2 linked regions of the Saccharothrix espanaensis DSM 44229 genome follow. The protein of the gene in region 2 binds, or shares a complex with, the protein of the main gene of each other region. Links are inferred from orthologs where the notes say so. Each region holds a gene or a part of one and is shown on either strand. Other genes may lie near its edges.

Region 1 (7,536 bases), 7.3 Mb from region 2 along the record:
GACCGTGGTCTTCTTCGAGGTCTCCTTGATGCCGACGATCTCGACCTCTTCGTTGACCTTGACGATGCCGCGCTCGATACGACCGGTGACCACGGTGCCGCGGCCGGTGATCGTGAACACGTCCTCGACCGGCATCAGGAACGGCCGGTCGACCTCGCGCTCGGGCTCCGGGATGTTCTCGTCCACGGCGGCCATCAGGCCGAGGAGCGCCTTGCCCCACTCGGCGTCGCCCTCGAGCGCCTTCAGCGCCGAGACGCGCACGACCGGCAGGTCGTCGCCCGGGAACTCGTACTCGGAGAGCAGCTCGCGGACCTCGAGCTCGACGAGCTCCAGGATCTCCTCGTCGTCCACCATGTCGGCCTTGTTCAGGGCCACCACGATGTAGGGCACGCCGACCTGGCGGGCCAGGAGCACGTGCTCCTTGGTCTGCGGCATCGGGCCGTCGGTCGCCGCGACCACCAGGATGGCGCCGTCCATCTGCGCCGCACCGGTGATCATGTTCTTGATGTAGTCGGCGTGACCGGGGCAGTCGACGTGCGCGTAGTGCCGGTTCGCGGTCTGGTACTCGATGTGCGCGATCGAGATCGTGATACCGCGCTGCTTCTCCTCCGGCGCCTTGTCGATCTGGTCGAACGGCGTGAAGGGGTTCAGGTCCGGGAACTCGTCGTGCAGGACCTTGGAGATCGCTGCGGTCAGCGTCGTCTTGCCATGGTCGATGTGACCGATGGTGCCGATGTTGACGTGCGGCTTCGTCCGCTCGAACTTCGCCTTCGCCACTGGATTGTCCTCCTGGACTTCTATTGCTTAGCCCGACGGGTGAGTTGCCACCCGCCGGGCGTCACGTCAAGGGTTGTGCGGACCCCAGGGACGAGACCCCGGAGAGCCCGCGTGGTGCTGCGGTGCTCCGGTTGGGGTTACTCGCCCGTCGCCTTCGCGATGATCTCCTTGGCGACGTTCGCGGGAACCTCGGCGTAGGAGTCAAAGGTCATCGAGTAGTTCGCGCGACCCTGGGTCCTGGACCGCAGGTCGCCGACATACCCGAACATCTCCGACAGCGGGACCAGTGCCTTCACGACACGGGCACCGCTGCGCTCCTCCATGGCCTGGATCTGGCCACGGCGGGAGTTCAGGTCGCCGATCACGTCGCCCATGTAGTCCTCGGGCGTGGTGACCTCGACGGCCATCAGCGGTTCGAGGATCGCCGGGCTCGCCTGGCGGGCGGCCTCCTTGAGCGCCATGGAACCGGCGATCTTGAAGGCCATTTCCGACGAGTCGACCTCGTGGTAGGCGCCGTCGAGCAGCGTCAGCTTCACGCCCACCAGCGGGTAGCCGGCCAGCACGCCGTACTGCATGGCGTCCTGCGCGCCCGCGTCGACCGACGGGATGTACTCCCGCGGGATGCGGCCACCGGTGACCCCGTTGACGAACTCGTAGAGGGCGCCGTCTTCCTTCTTCTCCAGCGGCTCCAGGTCGATCAGGACCTTGGCGAACTGGCCGGAACCACCGGTCTGCTTCTTGTGCGTGTAGGAGTACTTCTCCACCTTGCGGCGGATCGTCTCCCGGTACGCGACCTGGGGCTTGCCGATGTTCGCCTCGACCTTGAACTCGCGGCGCATGCGGTCCACCAGGATGTCCAGGTGGAGCTCGCCCATGCCGGCGATGATGGTCTGGCCCGTCTCCTGGTCGAGGTTGACCCGGAACGTCGGGTCCTCCTCGGCCAGCTTCTGGATCGCGGTGCCCAGCTTCTCCTGGTCCGCCTTGGTCTTCGGCTCGATCGCCACCTGGATGACCGGCTCCGGGAACGTCATCGACTCCAGCACGATGGGGTGCTGGGGGTCGCAGAGCGTCTCACCGGTGGTCGTGTCCTTCAGGCCGATCACGGCGTAGATGTGGCCCGCGATGGCCTCGTCGACCGGGTTCTCCTTGTTGGCGTGCATCTGGAAGATCTTCCCGATGCGCTCCTTGCGGTCCTTGGTCGAGTTGATGACCTGGGAGCTCGCCGCGACCCGACCCGAGTACACCCGGATGTAGGTCAGCTTGCCGAAGAACGGGTGCGACGCGATCTTGAACGCCAGGGCCGCGAACGGCTCCTCGACGGAGGGCTTGCGGAAGGCCGGCGTCTCGCCGTCCTGCAGCGTGCCCTCGACCGGCGGGAGGTCGAGCGGGGCCGGCAGGTAGTCGATGACCGCGTCGAGCATGGGCTGGACGCCCTTGTTCTTGAACGCGGAACCGCACAGCACCGGGTAGGCGCTGCGGTTCTTCACGATCGCGCGGATGCCGGTCTTGATCTGCTCCGTGGTCAGCTCTTCGCCGCCCAGGTAGAGCTCCATCAGGGCGTCGTCGGTCTCCGCGACGGCCTCGACCAGCTGCTCGCGGAACTCCTGCGCCTTGTCGACGAGGTCGGCCGGGATGTCCTCGACCGTGTAGTCCTCACCCTTCTGGACCTCACCGCGCCAGGTCAGCGCGCGCATCTCGACCAGGTCGACCACGCCGATGAAGTCGCTCTCCGCTCCGATCGGGATCTGGATCGGCAGCGGCTTCGCGCCCAGGCGCTCCTGGATGGTGCGCACGGTGAAGTAGAAGTCGGCGCCCAGCTTGTCCATCTTGTTGACGAAGCAGATGCGCGGGACGTCGTACTTGGTGGCCTGCCGCCAGACCTGCTCGGACTGCGGCTCGACACCTTCCTTGCCGTCGAACACCGCGACCGCGCCGTCGAGCACGCGGAGGTTGCGCTCCACCTCGACGGTGAAGTCCACGTGACCGGGCGTGTCGATGATGTTGATCTGGTGGTTCTTCCAGAAGCAGGTCGTCGCGGCCGACGTGATCGTGATGCCGCGCTCCTGCTCCTGCTCCATCCAGTCCATCACGGCCGCGCCGTCGTGGACCTCGCCGATCTTGTAGCTGATCCCGGTGTAGAACAGGATCCGCTCGGTCGTCGTGGTCTTGCCCGCGTCGATGTGGGCCATGATCCCGATGTTGCGGACCTTGGCCAGGTCGGTGAGCACATCCTGTGCCACGGGTGTTTCCCCTGTCTTGAGCTCGCAGGCTCACTAGGGCCGGGAGAGCCCGGCGGGCGGTTCGCAAGTGGATCTTCCGGACGCCCGCCGGGCGTCACATCACCAGCGGTAGTGGGCGAAGGCCTTGTTCGACTCGGCCATCTTGTGGGTGTCCTCGCGGCGCTTGACGCTCGCGCCCAGGCCGTTGCTCGCGTCGAGCAGCTCGTTCATCAGGCGCTCGACCATGGTCTTCTCGCGGCGCTGCCGGGAGTAGGTGATCAGCCAGCGCAGCGCCAGCGTGGTCGAGCGACCGGGCTTGACCTCGATCGGCACCTGGTAGGTCGCACCACCGACGCGGCGGCTCTTGACCTCCAGGGCGGGCTTGACGTTGTCGAGCGCGCGCTTGAGCGTCACCACGGGGTCGGTGCCGTTCTTGTCGCGGGCGCCTTCGAGGGCGCGGTACACGATCCGCTCGGCCACGGAGCGCTTGCCGTCGACCAGCACCTTGTTGATGAGCTGCGTCACCAGCGGAGAGCTGTAGACCGGGTCGGTGATCAACGGCCGCTTCGGGGCCGGTCCCTTGCGGGGCATCAGCTCTTCTCCTTCTTCGCGCCGTAACGGCTACGGGCCTGCTTGCGGTTCTTCACGCCCTGCGTGTCGAGGGAACCGCGGATGATCTTGTACCGGACGCCGGGGAGGTCCTTCACACGACCGCCGCGCACGAGCACCATCGAGTGCTCCTGGAGGTTGTGACCCTCACCCGGGATGTAGGCCGTGACCTCGATGCCGCTGGTCAGCTTCACGCGAGCGACCTTGCGGAGCGCCGAGTTGGGCTTCTTGGGCGTGGTCGTGTAGACGCGGGTGCACACACCGCGCCGCTGCGGGCTGCCCTTGAGCGCCGCGGTCTTCTGCTTCGCGACCTTGTCCTGCCGGCCCTTTCGGACCAACTGCTGGATCGTTGGCATTCGCCGACTGCTTCTTCCGTTCGAGTGCCCGCCGCCTTGCCGACGTCGAGCACTGGTTACCTGGTCCCTCTCTGCACCCGAGGTCGGGCGTGTCGCGCCCGTAGACCTCAGGTCCGCAGGCAACATCCCAGGATGCCCCTACGAGTGGAGGTCACCGCGGCCGGCTGTCCAGCACCACTGGCGCGTAGGCACGCGGAGCGGCCCGACATGGGTCGGGCACGAGTACCAAAGATACCCCGGCCGGTTCCCACTGGTCAAAACGGGGGGTCGCACGACCCGACCGGACCCGCGCGGGTACCCGGCGGTTCACCTGCCGTTTCCTTCCAACACCGTCGACCTGCGCGGAATTCCCCGCCGGGGACCACCTCCGGCCCGGTTCCGGGCGGCGGTCACACTGGTGCGCGTGGACCCCGTCACGCCCGGCCCCGACCCGCTGCGCCGCCGCAAGGTGGCGACCGTCCTGGTGATCGCCTCGGTGGTGGTGCTGGTCCTCGGCGCGGGCGTGGTGTTCGTGCTCGGCCGGACGTCGAACCCGGCGGCGGGCGACTGCGTGGTCACCTCCGGCGGACCGTCGAACGCGATGGCGGTGCGGAAGATCGACTGCGGCGCGCCCGAGGCGACCTACCGGGTGTCGTCCGGCCCGTGCCCGGAGGGCGACCACCTGACCGCCGGGGACCTCTGCCTGGCGCTGGACGTGGCGCCCGGCGACTGCCTCAAACCCGTTGAGTACCAGGGTGTTTCGGCGTTCCACAGGTGGCCGTGCGACCAGGCCGACGTGCGGCGGGTGACCCGGGTCGCCGACACGGCCGACCGCGGCGGCTGCGACGGCGGGCCGGCCCACGTCTACGCCACTCCCCCGCGAACCGTGTGCCTCGACCGGTGAGCCGTGCACGCGATTGGACCCGCGAGCCGCGCGTGTGTGGACGGGTGAGCCGCGCGTGAACGGACGGGCCATTTGTGCGCACGCTTGGACCTGCGGGCCGCGCGTGCATGTCGGACCGGCGAGCCGGGCGTGCTGGGGCAGGTGAGCCGTGCGCGTACTGGGCCGGTGGGGCGGGAGCACACTGATCGGGTGAACTCGGATCTCGTCGCGGGCATGGCCGCGCTGGTCGCGGCGGACGTACCGGCCGAAGTGCTCGCGGTGCGCGGGGACGTCGTGGTGGTGCGGGTGGGCGACGTGGTGCTGAAGGCCCACGAGCGCGGCACCGACCGCGCGGTGCTCGCCGCCCGGCTCCGGGTTGCCGGCGACCCACGTCTGGGTGAACTCCTGCTGGCACCCGCCGGTCCGCCGGCGGAGGTGCTGGGGCGGGTGGTCACGGCGTGGCCGCTGGGCGTTCCGGTGCCGCAGGACGTCGACGCGCTGCCGCTGGAGGCCGCCGGGCGGCTGCTGGCCGACCTGCACCGGTTCGGGCGGGCGGACTTCGCCGGGCCGGTACCGCCCGCCGGCGCGCGCCCCCGGATGGAGCGGGCGGTGCACGACCTGCCGGCCGGTCCCCGGTCGGCGGTGGTGCGGCAGGCGTTCGACACGCTCGTGCCGGTGCTCGGGGACGCCGACGGCGACACCCTCATCCACGGCGACTGGCACCTCGGCCAGCTGGTCGAGCACGGCGGCTGGCGGCTGATCGACGTGGACGATCTGGGGCTGGGCGACCCGGCGTGGGACCTGGCCCGGCCCGCCGCGCTGTTCGCCGCCGGCGTGCTGGACCCGGAGTCGTGGAGCCGCCTGCTGGACGCCTACCTCGACGCCGGCGGGACGGCCGTCGAGCGCGCCGACCCGTGGGCCCGGCTGGAGGTGCCGGCGCGGGCGCTGGTGGTGCAGATGGCAGCGCGTGCGCTCTCGGCTGCGGAGCGCGACGACAAACCGCTCACCGAGGCACAAGAGGCACTGCTCGACGCCTGTGCTCGGATCGTGTCGGAACACGAACCCATTCCGCGCGGCTAATATCGCGCGTATCGCACCGAGAGCAGGAGGCTCACACGATGCAGTGTCCCAAGTGTCATGCGAACATGCGCACCTTCGACCGCATGGGTGTACACATCGAGCAGTGCGACGGCTGCCGCGGCGTCTTCCTGGACTACGGCGAGCTGGAGGCCATCACCCGGTTGGAGACCCAGATGGCCGCGCCGCCGCCCCCGCCGCCCGTCGCGCCGGCTCCCGCCCAGGTGCACTACGTGCAGCCGGTGCAGCAGCCGGGCTGGGGCGCGCAGCCGCACTACGGCCACGGTTACGGCCACCGCAAGCACCGCGGTCTCGGCGGGCTGTTCTTCTCGTCCTGAGCCGGCCCGCGATCTGATCCGGTCCGCGCTGTGCGTCGGTCCGTGATTTGAGTCGGTCGTCGAGCCGGTCCCGGCAGGGCCGGGCCCGGTTTCGCCGACCCCGCCGCGGCCGCCGTGGTGCGGTCCCGGCGCGCCGACTGTTGCGACTACCGAAAAACTGGGTGATACTCGGTAGTGACTGAGGGAGGTCGCCATGTCGGTCGCGACGGAGGCCGCGCTGATCCGGGATCTCTTCGACCAGATCGAGGAGATCGAGGAGGTCGCCTCCAGCCTGTCGGAGGACGACGAACGGCGGCACAAGCTCGACGGCGTGGTGGCGCGCGCGCTGCGCAAAGCCCCGCCGGTCCGGCCCGTGGTGGCCGGTGAACTGCTCGACCTGACCGAGAAGACGGTCAAGGCGTGGGCCCGGGAAGGCGTGCTGGCGATCCACAGCCGGGAACCCAGGATGCTCCTGGACACCGTGCGGCTGCACGAGGTGCTGCACCTGGTGGCGGAGCTGCGCCGGGCCGGCCGCACCCGCGGCCTGCTGGACGAGGTGCACCGCCGGTTGAGCGACCGGGCCCTGCTCGACCGCGAGGACCTGGCGACGAGCCTGGCGCAGTTGCGCCGGGGCGAAGGACGGGTAGTCCGCTCAGCTTGATCACCGTCGTGGAGACGCCGCTGGCCGGCGTCCAGTCCGCCCACCTGCGCGGCCCCGCCCGCCAGGCGTACGACCGCTTCCTGGACGAACTCGCGCACAGCGGCTGCGCCGCGCTCGGCTACCGGGTGACCGGGCCGGAGCCGCTGCCCCGCCTGTGCGTGAAGCACCTGCGCGGCACGGACCGGGTGATCGTGGCGTTCCCGGACCCGGCGACGGCCTGGGTGCTGCTGGTCGGCACGCACGAGGACGACCCGGGCCGCAACCTGTACGACGCGCTGTACGAGCTGGCGGGCGTCCGGCCCCGGCTCAACGAGCGCCGCACCAAGCCGCCGTGCTGCGCGGACGGCACTCCCCCGGCGGCCGACGCCGACCTGGTGGACGAACTCGTGGCCAGGGCCCGCGCGTTGGCGAAGTCCCGCCGGAGGCCGTGACCCGACGCCCGGTCCGGCTGTGGACCGGGCGCGTCGGATGCCTGGCCGGGTTGCCGGATGCGGGGCCGGGCTCACGGGTGCGTGGCAGGGCTCGTGGGTGCGGAAGCCGGGGCTGGTTCGGCCGTTTCCGGCTGACGGCGGTTCGTGGTGGTGCGGCGGGGGTGGAAAAGCCCCCGCCGCACGGTCGGACGGTCAGCCCGTGACGGCCAGGTGGCCTTCCACAGCGG
Region 2 (7,418 bases):
CGCCGTTCGGCTTCGTCGCGGTCGACGGCGGCGACAACTACTGGCACGAGAACGCGCCCGGCGACGACCCGATGGCGATGCTGCTCGAAGAGGTGCCCCGCTGGCTCGCCGAGCGCTCCTGCGGGCCGGTCTTCGCGTGCACCGGGGTGTCCATGGGCGGCTTCGGGGCGCTGGTCCACGCCCGCCGGCGCGCGGAACGCCGTGAACCGCTCAAGGCGGTGGCCGCGATCTCCCCCGGCCTGCTGCTGACCTGGCCGGAGATGGCCAAGCGCCGCGCGTTCGCGAACCAGGAGCAGTGGGCCGCCCTGGACCCGCTCAAGCACGTGGACAAGCTGGGCCCGGCCCCGGTCGGCGTGTGGATCGGCGACCACGACCGGTTCATCGAGGGCACCCGCAAGTTCATCGCCGCCGCGAAGCCCGCCGTGGCCTCGGTGACCCCCGGCGGCCACGACGACGTGTTCTACCGCAAGATCGTGCCGGACGTGATCCGCTTCCTGGGCAAACGCGTCGAGACCCCGTGACGGCCGGCGCGGCGTGAGCGGGGTCAGCGCGGCGTGAGCGGGGTCAGCGTGGGGTGAGGGGCGTGCGGTCGCTGCGGACCCACTTCAGGACCGCGGTCCACGGGCCGTAGTCGGCCGCCACGTTCAGGTGCGCGCCGCCGACGATGACGTCGACGTCCAGCCGGAGCGCCTCGGCCAGTTCCTTGCCCCGCACCACCGTGCAGTACGGGTCGCCCTCGCCGAGGACCAGGCGGGTGCTCGCACCCGCCCGGCGCACGGTCGTCGGGTCCAGCGGGACGTCGAGGAACTCGCTGATCAGCGGTTCGCCGGCGAACTCCGGGCTGACCGGGGCGACCAGGAGGACCCGGTCGACCCGCAGCGCCTCGTCGAACTCCCCGGCCGCGTGGTGCAGCCACAGCAGGCACGCCAGCGAGTGCGCGACCACCACCCGCTCGCCCGAGCTGGGCGCGGCGGCGAGGTGTTCGCGCAGCTCGGCCAGCCACACGTGCAGCCGCGGCGCGTCCGGGAGGGTGAACTGCGGCAGGTCGACCTGCCCACCGTGGTGGGCGAGCTCGCCTGCCAGCCAGTTCTGCCAGTGCGTCGGTCCGGAACCGCCCAGACCGTGCAGGATCAGCGTGTGGGGAAGGCTCACGCCGACTTCTCGCGCCGCTCCCGCCGGGACGGCTGCCGCGCGACGATGGTCGGGTTCACGTTCTCCTTGACCGTCTGCTCGGTGATGACGACCTTGGCGACGTCCGTGCGGCTGGGGATGTCGTACATCACCGGCAGCAGGACCTCCTCCATGATCGCCCGCAGGCCGCGCGCGCCGGTGCCCCGCAGGATCGCCTGGTCGGCCACGGCCTCCATCGCGGTCTTGGTGAACTCCAGCTCCACCCCGTCCATCTCGAACAGCTTCTGGTACTGCTTGACCAGCGCGTTCTTCGGCTCGGTGAGGATGCGGACCAGCGATTCCTTGTCGAGGCTGGTGACGCTGGCCACCATCGGCAGCCGCCCGATGAACTCGGGGATCAGGCCGAACTTGATCAGGTCCTCGGGCATCGAGTCGGCGTAGTAGTCCGCGGCGTCGACCTCGGCCTTGGTGCGGACCTCGGCGCCGAAGCCCAGACCGCGCTTGCCCACCCGGTCCTGGATGATCTTCTCCAGGCCCGCGAACGCACCCGCCACGATGAACAGCACGTTCGTCGTGTCGATCTGGATGAACTCCTGGTGGGGGTGCTTGCGCCCGCCCTGCGGCGGCACGGACGCGGTGGTGCCCTCCAGGATCTTCAGCAGGGCCTGCTGCACGCCCTCGCCGGAGACATCGCGGGTGATCGACGGATTTTCACTCTTTCGAGCGATCTTGTCGACCTCGTCGATGTAGATGATGCCGGTCTCGGCGCGCTTGACGTCGTAGTCCGCCGCCTGGATCAGCTTGAGCAGGATGTTCTCCACATCCTCGCCCACGTAGCCCGCCTCGGTCAGCGCCGTGGCGTCCGCGATGGCGAACGGCACGTTCAGCATCTTCGCCAAGGTCTGGGCCAGGTAGGTCTTGCCGCACCCGGTGGGGCCGAGCATGAGGATGTTCGACTTGGCGAGTTCCACGCCGTCGTCGCGCCCCTCGCGCCCGCGGTCGCCCGCCTGGATGCGCTTGTAGTGGTTGTAGACCGCCACCGAGAGCGTGCGCTTGGCCTCGTTCTGGCCGATCACGTACTGGTCGAGGAATTCGTGGATCTCGGCGGGCTTGGGCAGCTCGTCGAGCTTGACGTCCCCCGCCTCCGCGAGCTCTTCCTCGATGATCTCGTTGCAGAGGTCGATGCACTCATCGCAGATGTAGACACCGGGGCCGGCGATGAGTTTTTTCACCTGCTTCTGGCTCTTCCCGCAGAAAGAGCACTTCAGCAGGTCGCCGCCGTCACCGATACGCGCCATGACCGCTGACCTCTGTCCCCTCCGGCGCACGTCCTGGTGAGGTGCGCCTGACTGCTTTGTCGGCATCCGCCCGCCGGCTGCGGGGTCCGCCCGTTCCCCTCGACGGTACCTGGCCTACCCACTTGTGTGGGAGGACCAGCGTGCCCCCGACACCCCGAACCGGGCAGGAACCCTGGTCGGCTCGGCGTGTCGGGCGTCACGTGGCACTTACTTGGCCGACAGCTTCCGGTACGGCAGGACGCTGTCCACGATGCCGTACTCCCGGGCCTCTTCGGCGGTCAGGATCTTGTCGCGCTCGATGTCCAGGCGCACCTGCTCGGGCGTCCGGCTGGTGTGCCGCGCGAGCGTGCTCTCCAGCAGGCGCCGAACGCGCTGGATCTCGTTCGACTGGATCTCCAGGTCGGAGACCTGGCCGTACACGCCCTCGGTCGCGGGCTGGTGGATCAGGATCCGCGAGTTGGGCAGCGCGTGCCGCTTGCCGGGCGTACCCGCCGCCAGCAGCACCGCGGCGGCCGAGGCCGCCTGGCCCAGGCAGTAGGTCTGGATGTCCGGCCGGACGAACTGCATGGTGTCGTAGATGGCCATCAGCGAGGTGAACGAGCCACCCGGCGAGTTGATGTACATCAGGATGTCGCGGTCGGGGTCCTCCGACTCCAGCACGAGCAGCTGGGCCATCACGTCGTTGGCCGACGCGTCGTCCACCTGCACGCCGAGGAAGATGATGCGCTCCTCGAACAGCTTGTTGTACGGGTTGGACTCCTTGATGCCGTAGCTCGTGCGCTCGACGAACGAGGGGAGCACGTACCGGGACTGCGGCGCGTGGAACTGGCTCACTGGTTCTCTCCTGGTCCTCTGCTGCCCGGTCAGTTGGTCGTCGCCTGGCTGGCCCGACTGATCACCTTGTCCACGAAGCCGTACTCCAGGGCCTCCTGGGCGGTGAACCAGCGGTCGCGGTCGGAGTCGGCGATGACGCGCTCCACCGTCTGACCGGTGTGCTGCGCGATCAGCTCGGCCATCTCCTGCTTGGTCCGGGTGAGCATGTCCGCCTGGATGGCGATGTCGGCCGCGGTGCCGCCGACGCCGGCCGAGGGCTGGTGCATGAGGATGCGGGCGTGCGGCAGGGCGTGCCGCTTGCCGGGCGTGCCCGCGGAGAGCAGGAACTGGCCCATCGACGCGGCCAGACCCATCGCGTAGGTGGCCACGTCGGGCTCGATGAGCTGCATCGTGTCGAAGATCGCCATGCCCGCGGTCACCGAGCCGCCGGGCGAGTTGATGTAGAGCGTGATGTCCTTCTCGGGGTCCTCGGCCGCGAGGAGGAGCAACTGCGCGGTGATCTGGTTGGCGATGCCCTCTTCGACCTGCGACCCCAGCACGATGATCCGCTCGCGGAGCAGGCGCTCGTAGACCGAGTCGTTGAGGTTCATCCCCGTGGCCGACCGCATCTCGGGCGTCGGGAAGTGCTGCGTCACGTCTGCCTGCCTAACTTTGCCGAAAAGAGTCTCGTAGCAACGACCTTAACGAAGACGGGCGGCGTCGCCTTCCCGACACCGCCCGCGTTCGCTCAGGGCTTCAACTCCGGATGAGGTCCGAGCGGCTACGCCGTCGGCTCGGCCGCGGATTCCTCAGTGGACTTCGTCTCGCCGAACAGCTCGTCCAGGTCGAGCGCGTTGCCGGCCTCGTCGGTCACGGCGGCCTGGCGGACCACCGAGGCCAGCGCCTTGCCGCGGCGCACGTCGGCGAAGATCGCGCCGAGCTGGCCGGACTGCTGCGCCCGCTTGACGTACTCGTCCGGGCTGATGCCGAACCGCTGCGCCTGGTAGATGATCCGCTCGGTGAGCTCACCGTCGGTGACCGAGAGCTGCTCGGCGTCGGCGATGGCGTCGAGCACGAGCTGGGTCTTGACCGCCTGCTCGGCGGCGGTGCGCACCTCGGTGTCGAACTCCTCCTGGGTCTGGCCCTGCTCGACCAGCCACTCGGCGAAGCGGTTCTCGTCGTGGTCGAAGGCGTGCACGGCGTCGTGCGCACGGGCCTCCACCTCGCCCTGCACGACGGCCTCGGGCAGCGGCACCTCGACGGCGGCCAGCAGCGCCTCCAGGACCTTGTCCCGGGCCTGCACGCCCTGCTGCATCTTCTTCACCCGGCCCAGGCGGACCCGCAGGTCGTCCTTGAGCTCGTCCAGGGTGTCGAACTCGCTCGCGAGCTGCGCGAAGTCGTCGTCGAGCTCGGGGAGCTGACGCTCCTTGACCGAGCTCAGCACCACGGTGACCTCGGCGTCGCGGCCCGCGTGCTCGCCGGCGACCAGGTTGGTGGTGAAGTTCTTCGACTCGCCCTCGGAGGCGCCGATCAGGGCCTCGTCGATGCCCTCCACGAGCTGGCCGGAGCCGATCTCGTAGGACAGGCCGGCGGTCTTGGCCTCCTCGACCTCCGCGCCGTCGACCGTGGCGGACAGGTCGACGACCACGAAGTCGCCCTCCTGGGCGGGGCGCTGGACGCCGGTCAGCGTGCCGAAGCGGGCGCGCAGCTCGTCGAGCTGGGTCGCCACGTCCTCGTCGGTGACCTCCTGCTCGTCCACGCTCACGGCCAGCTCGCCGAACGCGGGCACGGTGATCTCCGGGCGGACGTCGACCTCGGCGGTGAACGCCAGCGACTCGCCGTCCTCGATCTTCGTGACCTCGAAGTCCGGCCGGCCCAGCGTGCGGATCTCGCCGGAGTTGACGGCCTCCAGGTACTTGGCCGGGATGGCCTCCTGGACCACCTCGTCCAGGACCGGGGCGCGCCCGATGCGGCTCTCCAGCACGCGGGCGGGGGCCTTGCCGGGGCGGAAGCCGGGGATGCGGACCTGCTTGGCCAGCTTGCGGTACGCGCGGTCGAAGTCCGACTTGAGCTCGTCGAACGGCACCTCGACGTTGATCCGGACCCGCGTCGGGCTCAGGTGCTCGACGGTGCTCTTCAACGTGGTCTCCTCGTAACGGGCAGGACGTGCGGAACATCCCGGAAACGCTCTGGTCGGGCGCCGGGATTCCGCATGAGTCTAGGCGGTGGGGGGTGACGGGGGTCCGGCACCCCGGGAACTCGCGCGCACTACCGCGCGGGCGCCTGAGCGGGAGATCGTCTCCGACCGGCTTCGGGATCGCGTTCGGACCGCTTCGGGATCGCCACCGCGAGGGGCTCGCGGGCTTGTCGGCGGGCTGGTCCGAAGACCTTGTGGCGGACTTGCGGCGGGCAGGTCGCGGGCTTGTCGGCGGGGGCGCTTCGCGCTCGTCCACGGGCCGTGCGGGTGAATTGGACGGCCGTTTCCGGAGGAGTCCGCAGGCGTTCGCCGTTCGGCGCAGCCGCCATTTCCGCGGATTGTTTTTCGATTTCACCGCAAAGAGTGAGCCCGAGGGATCAGCGGCGGCCGGCGGGCGTCCCCTGACGCGCCCCGGGCGGCGTCGGGCGCGGGTCGCGTCGGAGCCGATCTTGACCCGCGCCGACCTGCGAGCACAGTCCGCAACAGTGCGGATTCGCCGTCGCGGAGGCCATGCCAGGTGACGGGGCCGCGGGTTCGGCGGTTCGGCGGCCGGCACTGCTCCCGGCGGACCAGGGAACGACTTCGGTATTGAGCCGTTCGAGTGACGGCGTCGTTTGCTGACGGAGCGAGACGCACCATCACCGACCGCAGTCGCGGGACCGCCGTGTAACACGGATGCCGCAGCGGCGACTAACCGTCGGCAACCACCACCGAGGGGAGGTTCGGCACAAGGGGTGAATTGCGGCCGTTTGGAGTAGTGGTCGACGGAAAACTTTCACTTGTCGAGATGACTCCACTCGCCGTAGTCCATTAGTGTGGGTTTCAGGTAGCGTGACGCCCGGACCCGCATCGCTGGACCACGAAACAATTCACGTTGCCGGGCGTTCTGGGGGGCCAGCAGCGGACGTCACCGGCAACCGGGACCAGAGGAACGAGCGAAACAATGTCATCGAGCTCTTTAACCACCTACCAGACAAGGTGCCGATGACCCGATGAGAGCCATTCCGCCGCTGCCGAACAGTAACCCAGGACCCTCCCCGGAGGCCGGCTCCTACCAGCACCGCGCCGAACTCCGACGGGCCCAGGCCGGAACACGAGACCATCGGGTACCGCTCCTCACGGTGGAGCGGCGATGTTGACCAGCAGGACGCAGCGTCCGGCCATCCGGCGCAGCTAGGTCGACCGCCGCCACGCAACGAACCCACGGCGCCGTCCTACACCGGCCGCTCGTGGATCACTTTCACGCACCGTTGGGGAGCTCCATGGAGACACGTCAGCTTTTGGCGTTCACAACTGTGGTTCAAACGGGCAGTTTCACCAAGGCAGCCGCCACGCTGAATTGCTCGCAACCCACCATAACCACGCGGATCAAGGCACTCGAGGAGACCCTCGGCGTGCCGTTGTTCCGCCGCCTCCCGCGCGGGATCCAGATGACCTCCGCGGGAGTCGAACTACTGCCTTTCGCGCGCAACATCATCACGTTGACGGACAAGGCGCGGAAAGCCATAACGATGAACGGCGAGCCGCACGGCAAGCTGGTCATCGGCAGTGCCCAGAGCCTCACCGACTACCGGCTGCTACCACTGATCGAGTACATGTGCTGGCGCTACCCGAGCGTCCAGATCTCGCTGCACTCCCGCAACACCCAGACGAACCTGTCGTCGGTGCGCGAGGGGCGGCTGGACTGCGCGTTCTTCATCGGCTCCGTGGAGCCCCGCGAGGGGTTGGAGACGACCGTGCTGTGCCCGGAGCCGCTGGTCATGGTCGCCGGGCCGACGCACGCGCTGACGCGGCGCTCCGTGATCACCGAGGATGAGCTGCGCGGGAGCACCCTCATCCGGGCGGAGAACGGGGCGAGCTACTACGAGCAGTTCGAGCAGGCGCTCGGCCTCCAGGAAGCGGAGTCGAGGTCGCCGGTGCTGGCGCTGGACTCGATCGACGCCGCCAAGCGCGCGGTCGCCTCGGGCCTGGGGATCAGT

Evidence for each region.
Region 1: the proteins of tig (region 2) and rpsG are in contact, whole or in part, in a crystal structure (PDB 3GTY), measured with the Thermotoga maritima proteins. The link is inferred for Saccharothrix espanaensis DSM 44229 from one-to-one orthologs. Residues at the interface, in WP_004081061.1 of Thermotoga maritima: Glu122, Val124, Val129, Leu130, Tyr133, Glu188, Gly259, Ile262, Tyr263, Glu266, Ser270, Glu273, Gln274, Glu277, Arg308, Gln311, Ile312, Ser315, Tyr316, Glu325, Arg329, Arg336, Leu363, Phe366, Trp367, Arg373, Leu377, Arg381, Leu384, Glu387; in WP_004081843.1 of Thermotoga maritima: Lys34, Lys52, Lys55, Glu59, Arg62, Gln63, Glu66, Asn67, Lys69, Val71, Arg95, Ala109, Lys110, Lys111, Gly112, Arg113, Pro114, Glu117, Glu121, Ile124, Ala125, Tyr127, Asn128, Asn129, Thr130, Gly131, Lys135, Asp139, Arg142, Met143.

Annotation. Positions count from the first base shown.
Region 1 is NC_019673.1:8,756,899-8,764,434, forward strand. The notes cover bases 1,853-4,839. They hold rpsG (30S ribosomal protein S7), read right to left. Parts: upstream 3,588-4,839; coding sequence 3,117-3,587; downstream 1,853-3,116. Other genes in these bases: fusA (elongation factor G), read right to left, coding at 1,853-3,017; rpsL (30S ribosomal protein S12), read right to left, coding at 3,587-3,961; BN6_RS38435 (LppU/SCO3897 family protein), read left to right, coding at 4,365-4,839. In the rest of the region: tuf (elongation factor Tu), read right to left, coding at 1-777; more of fusA, read right to left, coding at 915-1,852; more of BN6_RS38435, read left to right, coding at 4,840-4,844; BN6_RS38440 (aminoglycoside phosphotransferase family protein), read left to right, coding at 5,034-5,903; BN6_RS38445 (TFIIB-type zinc ribbon-containing protein), read left to right, coding at 5,942-6,238; BN6_RS38450 (hypothetical protein), read left to right, coding at 6,432-6,878; BN6_RS38455 (hypothetical protein), read left to right, coding at 6,875-7,309; BN6_RS38460 (choice-of-anchor P family protein), read right to left, coding at 7,502-7,536.
Region 2 is NC_019673.1:1,438,047-1,445,464, reverse strand. Bases 3,204-6,072 are described here. They hold tig (trigger factor), read right to left. Parts: upstream 5,383-6,072; coding sequence 4,024-5,382; downstream 3,204-4,023. Other genes in these bases: BN6_RS06780 (ATP-dependent Clp protease proteolytic subunit), read right to left, coding at 3,293-3,898; BN6_RS06785 (ATP-dependent Clp protease proteolytic subunit), read right to left, coding at 3,204-3,263. In the rest of the region: BN6_RS06800 (alpha/beta hydrolase), read left to right, coding at 1-521; BN6_RS06795 (RBBP9/YdeN family alpha/beta hydrolase), read right to left, coding at 565-1,152; ATP-dependent Clp protease ATP-binding subunit ClpX, read right to left, coding at 1,149-2,429; more of BN6_RS06785, read right to left, coding at 2,637-3,203; BN6_RS06770 (LysR family transcriptional regulator), read left to right, coding at 6,702-7,418. UniProt on the Bacillus subtilis protein: Involved in protein export. Acts as a chaperone by maintaining the newly synthesized protein in an open conformation. Functions as a peptidyl-prolyl cis-trans isomerase.